Regions from separate parts of the Metasolibacillus sp. FSL H7-0170 genome, predicted to be linked through region 1. Evidence: a T-box and tRNA genes for the amino acid it is inferred to sense, from the RefSeq annotation. Region 1 holds a T-box; the other holds one or more tRNA genes.
The links. The T-box of region 1 lies ahead of ileS (isoleucine--tRNA ligase). A T-box ahead of a tRNA ligase gene usually reads a tRNA of that ligase, here a tRNA-Ile.
Positions count from the first base shown of each region.

Region 2: it encodes a tRNA-Ile, which carries the amino acid that the T-box ahead of ileS (isoleucine--tRNA ligase) is inferred to sense. The anticodon was not compared.

Region 1 is NZ_CP151964.1:1,444,944-1,448,423, forward strand. Features, by position in the region: gene ileS (isoleucine--tRNA ligase) at 1-1,244, opposite strand, end outside; T-box leader at 1,291-1,515, opposite strand; gene MHH70_RS06885 (DivIVA domain-containing protein) at 1,691-2,212, opposite strand; gene MHH70_RS06890 (RNA-binding protein) at 2,305-3,093, opposite strand.
Region 2 is NZ_CP151964.1:3,765,945-3,769,424, reverse strand. Features, by position in the region: gene MHH70_RS17760 (nuclease-related domain-containing protein) at 1-95, shown strand, start outside; tRNA gene MHH70_RS17755 (tRNA-Glu) at 281-352, opposite strand; tRNA gene MHH70_RS17750 (tRNA-Ser) at 361-451, opposite strand; tRNA gene MHH70_RS17745 (tRNA-Asn) at 457-531, opposite strand; tRNA gene MHH70_RS17740 (tRNA-Ile) at 543-619, opposite strand; tRNA gene MHH70_RS17735 (tRNA-Gly) at 628-698, opposite strand; tRNA gene MHH70_RS17730 (tRNA-Phe) at 706-781, opposite strand; tRNA gene MHH70_RS17725 (tRNA-Asp) at 796-871, opposite strand; tRNA gene MHH70_RS17720 (tRNA-Met) at 875-951, opposite strand; tRNA gene MHH70_RS17715 (tRNA-Ser) at 995-1,087, opposite strand; tRNA gene MHH70_RS17710 (tRNA-Ile) at 1,107-1,183, opposite strand; tRNA gene MHH70_RS17705 (tRNA-Met) at 1,190-1,263, opposite strand; tRNA gene MHH70_RS17700 (tRNA-Ala) at 1,282-1,357, opposite strand; tRNA gene MHH70_RS17695 (tRNA-Pro) at 1,387-1,463, opposite strand; tRNA gene MHH70_RS17690 (tRNA-Arg) at 1,472-1,548, opposite strand; tRNA gene MHH70_RS17685 (tRNA-Leu) at 1,558-1,646, opposite strand; tRNA gene MHH70_RS17680 (tRNA-Gly) at 1,653-1,727, opposite strand; tRNA gene MHH70_RS17675 (tRNA-Leu) at 1,763-1,847, opposite strand; tRNA gene MHH70_RS17670 (tRNA-Lys) at 1,866-1,941, opposite strand; tRNA gene MHH70_RS17665 (tRNA-Thr) at 1,946-2,021, opposite strand; tRNA gene MHH70_RS17660 (tRNA-Val) at 2,030-2,105, opposite strand; rRNA gene rrf (5S ribosomal RNA) at 2,110-2,225, opposite strand; gene MHH70_RS17650 (LysR family transcriptional regulator) at 2,531-3,409, opposite strand.

The DNA of each region.
Region 1 (3,480 bases):
ACAGATGCAAACCATTGTGGTGTTGCACGATAAATAACAGGCTTTTTCGTACGCCAGTCATGTGGATAAGAGTGTGTGAAGAAGTTGAGCTTTTCTAATGCGCCTACTTCTTTTAGCTTTTCGGTAATCGCTTTATTCGCCTCGTCATAGAACATACCCTCAAAGCCAGGTGCTTCATTCGTATAGCATCCACGATTATCAACAGGCGATAACACAGGAAGTCCATATAGTTTCCCAACATTAAAGTCGTCTTCCCCGTGCCCTGGTGCAGTATGCACACAGCCCGTACCAGCATCTGCTGTTACATGGTCACCTAGCATTACTAATGAATCACGGTCATAAAACGGATGCGCTGCGACAACGCGGTCTAATGCCTCTCCTTTTAATTCCTGTACAATTTCATAGTTTTCCCATTGTAATTCTGTTGCAATTGTCTCTAATAAATCTTTCGCAATGATAAATTTGTTATCAGCAATTGCTACTACTACATATGTTAATTCAGGGTTTACTGTAATCCCAAGGTTGGCAGGTAATGTCCAAGGCGTTGTCGTCCAAATAATAAATTTTGCATCCGCTGGTACAGCACCCTTTGTATCTTTAATCGTAAAGCTTACATAAATAGATGGTGATTTCACATCTTTATACTCAATTTCTGCTTCTGCTAACGCTGACTCTGAAGAAGGTGACCAATAAACCGGCTTCAAGCCTTTATAAATATAGCCCTTCTCTGCCATTTTACCGAACACTTCAATTTGGCGTGCTTCAAACTCTGGCTTTAATGTAATATATGGGTTTTCCCAATCACCGCGCACACCTAGGCGTTTAAATTGCTCACGTTGATTATCGATTTGCTCATATGCATACTCTTCACAAAGCTTGCGGAATTCTGCAACTGACATTTCTTTACGCTTAACACCTTTATTTGTCAATGCCTGCTCAATCGGTAAGCCATGTGTGTCCCAGCCCGGCACATATGGTGCATTGTAGCCAGTCATCGAACGATGGCGCACAATCATATCCTTTAACACTTTATTTAAAGCGTGACCGATATGGATATCACCATTCGCATATGGTGGTCCATCATGTAATACATAATGCGGTCGACCTTTCGTGCGCTCCTCTACTAACTGATAAATATTTTGCTCGTTCCATCTTTCTTGAATTTTAGGCTCGTTTGCTGGTAAATTTCCGCGCATCGGGAAATCCGTTTTCGGCATTAATAACGTTTCTTTATACTCTACCATTTGTTAAAACCCTCCTTAATAAATAAAAAAGCCTCTCATCCCTCGAAAAAGGGACGAGAAGCTATAACTCGTGGTACCACCCTAATTTACACAAAAATTGTGTCTCTTAGAACGCTGTAACATAGCGTTAAACGAAATTACCTACTAGAAGTCGTTTTCAGTAATTTAGCTAAGAAGTGATGTTCCGTTTTAATTGTTTCGTCTGAGCTCCCACTATCCCCAAATCGCTAATCAGCAATTAAAACATACTGTCTTCCTTAAATGCTATTATTCATATGTATCCACAGTATATGAAAAACAGAAAAAAACGTCAAGTTCTATAAGCTAATCGATTTAGAAATTTTAATGTGGGCGTCCAAAATGCGTGCAAAGCACTGCTTTTTAGACAGCCCTATTAAAGTCTAGATTCGTGTCAGCTAAGACGTAATGGATATGGCAAGAAGCCTTTAGTTTTCGTCGTTTTCGCCTACTTTTACTTGCTCTTGAATATCAGTTAAGTCCACATCGTATTCAAGCAAATGCTCCCAGTCATCGGTATTTAATAAATCTAGCTGTGCTTCAACGAGCATTTTGAAGCGATTGCGGAAAACCTTTGATTGCTTTTTCAGCTCATCAATTTCAATTGTAATTTTACGTGCTTTTGTCAAAGCATCGTTAACAATGCGATCAGCATTTTTTTCAGCCTCTTTGACAATGAGCTTCGCTTCCTTTTGTGAATTACGACGAAGCTCCTCAGCAGCATCCTGTGCTACAACGATGGATTTTTGCAATGTATCTTCAAGCGTATTAAAATGATTAATTTGCTGTGACATCATTTTCACTTTCTCTTCAAGCTCTTTTTTGTCGCGCAAAATAATTTCATAATCTTTAATAATTTGGTTTAAAAATTCATTTACTTCGTCCTCCGCATAGCCGCGAAAGCCTCTCGTAAACTCCTTATTATGTATATCAAGCGGTGATAACGGCATTACATGACACTCCTTTATCTATTCGTCTTTTCGTCTATTATAAAGCTTTTATGCAATTATGAATATGGTAATTCATAAAAAACAAGCCATTTTTATGATTTTTGCTCTAAACGACCTATTTGTAAACGAATTTTATCCTTTTTTGTTCGTCCTTCCGTCATAAGTACCTTGAAGCGTCCAAAACCCCTGACAGAAACGATATCACCCTCTTGCAATTCAAAGCTTGCATTCTCGCGCACCGTCCAATTGACCTTCACTCTGCCTGATGATACTAAGTTTTGTGACTTTTGACGTGACATATTTAAAATCGTTGCAATCACAACATCTAGTCGCATCGAAGGTATTAAAACAAGCTGCTCTACCCATTGCTCCTCTAATTGAATAAGCGGTATTTGCTCCTCTACTTCCTCTAGATGAACCTTTACTTTTCCAATGCTCGTCAAATTAGCTCTTACGTAATCAGCAACTTCACCTGCAACTGCAAATTGAATCGTGCTCTCCGCTACTCGAATATCCCCAAACTTGCTTCTATCTATCCCTAGTGATAATAGTGCGCCAAGCACATCAGGATGCTTTAATTGCACAAATTTTGCGGGATATTGAACGCGGAAAATAGTAATTTGAAACTCCTCGGTTGTTGCTGCAAAATAGCTTGGTGCAATGATTAGGCGTTCGCGCTCTGCTGCATCAAATTTGCCCTCTGTCTTTACTTGTAAGTCATCCGTCTGTCCGATAATAGAAAATACAATAAAACGTTCTCGCGGGTCTAAAAAATCAGTTAGTTTCGGTGCATAACGATCCTCTACTTCTCGTTGCCAGCCCACAACTTGTTCAATAAATGGCTGCTCATCCTTCCTAAAATGCTGAACTAAACGCTCCATTTTTTTATCTCCATTTTCCAATATAATAAAAGAGCTGTCCCAAAGACAGCCCCCTTCTATCAATTATAGCTTGGCGTAATTGCAGAAACCGTCACGTTCTGTAATAACGGATAACTGACCTGCATCACGCAGGCCTCCCTTCAAAATCTGTGACATCCGCCAGAGGCTTTAGACCAACGCGATGTTGGTCACTCAGCCGTTGCCGCAGGATGCGGTAGTCTTAGACTGAGTTCATCTTTATCAGCAAGTATCCCGCCACCTATAGAGATGGGAGACTTCTTTACCTGTCACTACGCTTTCGGTACAAAAAACATTGCTGAAAGACGTTAAATGCAATAAAAACTTAATTCATTTTAATCTTAGGAAAAAGTCCCTAATCTAGTGTTA
Region 2 (3,480 bases), 1.6 Mb from region 1:
ATGCAGCGATACGTTTACTCAAATTTTTTCCAGTTATAAAGCAAGGGCGCCATACTTATTATGAAATTCCTGAACAAATTCTTACTATGAAGTAGTCAAAAAGTCATGATTCACACATTAACCAGTCAAATTCGCACGTAAGACGCAGAAATTCGCACGTTGAATCAATGATTTCGCACGCAAAGTCTGGGAATTCGCACGAAACATCAGAATTTTTACTTGATTCTTTGTTTGCAAATAAAAAGCAGTACACGTCCTATGACATGCACTGCTTTTTAAATGACCCGTACGGGATTCGAACCCGTGTTACCGCCGTGAAAGGGCGGTGTCTTAACCACTTGACCAACGGGCCTTCGTTGCTGGCGGAGAAGGAGGGATTTGAACCCTCGCGCCGGTTACCCGACCTACGCCCTTAGCAGGGGCGCCTCTTCGGCCTCTTGAGTACTTCCCCAAAATTGGCTCCGAAGGCAGGGCTCGAACCTGCGACCAACCGGTTAACAGCCGGTTGCTCTACCACTGAGCTACTTCGGAATACGCTTTTATGGTGGGCCTAAATGGACTCGAACCATCGACCTCACGCTTATCAGGCGTGCGCTCTAACCAGCTGAGCTATAGGCCCTATTTAGAAGCGGGTGATCGGAATCGAACCGACGACATCAGCTTGGAAGGCTGAGGTTTTACCATTAAACTACACCCGCGTAGAAATGGTGGGTCAGGACGGAATCGAACCGCCGACACTTAGAGCTTCAGTCTAATGCTCTACCAACTGAGCTACTGACCCATCTTTTTTTAAAATGGCGGTCCCGACCGGGATCGAACCGGCGATCTCCTGCGTGACAGGCAGGCATGTTAACCGCTACACCACGGGACCTTTTGGTTGCGGGGACAGGATTTGAACCTGTGACCTTCGGGTTATGAGCCCGACGAGCTACCGAGCTGCTCCACCCCGCGATAATCAATATGTTGTTCACCAATTTTAGTTGTTCTTAAAAGATGGCGGAGGAAGAGGGATTCGAACCCCCGCGCGGTTTAACCCGCCTGTCGGTTTTCAAGACCGATCCCTTCAGCCGGACTTGGGTATTCCTCCGTTATACGAACGTTTAAAATGGTGGACCTTACAGGACTCGAACCTGTGACCGGACGGTTATGAGCCGTCTGCTCTAACCAACTGAGCTAAAGGTCCTTAAGATGGCGGCGGAGGGGGTCGAACCCACGACCTTACGGGTATGAACCGTACGCTCTAGCCAACTGAGCTACGCCGCCAGGATCTTTACTTATGGTTGGTGGAGCCTAGCGGGATCGAACCGCTGACCTCCTGCGTGCAAGGCAGGCGCTCTCCCAGCTGAGCTAAGGCCCCATAATTTTTTACTACCCGTTGGTTGTACATGGTCGGGAAGACAGGATTCGAACCTGCGACCCCTTGGTCCCAAACCAAGTGCTCTACCAAGCTGAGCTACTTCCCGAACTTTTTTGGCGCGCCCGACAGGAGTCGAACCCATAACCTTCTGATCCGTAGTCAGACGCTCTATCCAATTGAGCTACGGGCGCTTTTTTAAATGGTGCCGAGGACCGGAATCGAACCGGTACGGTAGTCACCTACCGCAGGATTTTAAGTCCTGTGCGTCTGCCAGTTCCGCCACCCCGGCACATGTTGGAGCGGAAGACGAGGTTCGAACTCGCGACCCCCACCTTGGCAAGGTGGTGTTCTACCACTGAACTACTTCCGCATGTGCTTTTTTTATTCTGACAGGTTTGTTTTTATTGGTGCGGGTGAAGGGAGTCGAACCCCCACGCCTCGCGGCGCTAGATCCTAAGTCTAGTGCGTCTGCCAATTCCGCCACACCCGCAAGAATTTTGGTCTTTAATGGTGAGCCATGAAGGACTCGAACCTTCGACCCTCTGATTAAAAGTCAGATGCTCTACCGACTGAGCTAATGGCTCAAAATGGTGCCGGCGATAGGAGTCGAACCCACGACCTACTGATTACAAGTCAGTTGCTCTACCAACTGAGCTACACCGGCATTTTGAATGGTGGAGGATGACGGGTTCGAACCGCCGACCCCCTGCTTGTAAGGCAGGTGCTCTCCCAGCTGAGCTAATCCTCCATTTGCCTAGCGATGTCCTACTCTCACAGGAGGAAGCCCCCAACTACCATCGGCGCTAAAGAGCTTAACTTCCGTGTTCGGTATGGGAACGGGTGTGACCTCTTTGCCATCATCACTAGACTATTCTCTATTTCAGAACGTTCATCCGTTCTTCAAGACAAGAATTAGTATATAATGTTCTCTCACATTATGCAATACTTTTTTTGAAAAAAATAATATTTTTTTCTAATTGATAAAGTGAAGCTTCAATTAGTCGATTTTCAATTAAATCTGAAGTGGGCGTCTTACTGCCCGTTAATGCGGGATAAAATAAAATACTCTGTTGCCCATTATAGCAAGTGATTTTCTAAAAGAAAATAGCTAATTTCACTCAGTTGAAATTAATTATAATAGTATATTAAGAAACTTGATAGTACATGCTCTTTTCAATACATATAAGAGTTTCTTATTTTCTTTAATAAGGGCAAGAGCTGCTCATTTTCTTTATCGTATTTTATAAATAAATCAATTACTGGTAATTCAAATAAATCAAAATCGATAATATTAAATCTGCCTTCCATCATCTCTTTATATATCGTTGATTTTGGTAAAAAGGCCATCCCTAGTCCATCTTTAACAAACTGTTTAACAATATAAGTTTGAGAAATTGACATTGTACGTATAAATGAAAAATGTTTCTTTAGCAATGGCTCAATCAATACCGATTCTTTTAAATGTCCAGTAAGTAAGGGGTATTTTTCAAATAAAGAACGATAATCATAATGTTCTCCCGTCTCATCATCATAACTATCTAATGGAACAGCAAGCTGTAGCGGACTCGACATAATTTTTTCAGCATGTATAAGGTGATGCCTGCTTCCTCCAATGCCAATACCTATATGTACTTGATTAGCTAAAAGCTGCTCGTCAATTTGCTCTGAATCCACAACCGCAATTTTAATTTCATATTCCTTATGCTCCATTAAAAATTGATAAATAATAAGTGGTAAATTTGTTTCTACTAGAAGTGGTGATAAAGCAATTGTAATGCTTTTTCTATACTGATTTGCGTAAAACAATGTATCGCGTTTACTGTCCTCCACTTTTTGTAAAATTTCCTTTGCTTGCTTTAAAAAGAATTTCCCTTCCTCTGATAGCCATATTTTTGTGTGCTCTCGATGAAACAACTTAACTTGCAAGCTTTCTTCTAATAGCTGAATATGTATTGTAATACTCGGCTGAGATATAAATAGCTTTTCCGCTGCTTCACGGAAATTCCCTGTATCAGCAGCGACGACAAAAGACTGAATCCACTTTAGTTCCATTTTACACCTCTGATTAATTTTTTTAATCAATTCAATTAAATTTAATTAATTTATTTAATTTGATAATTATT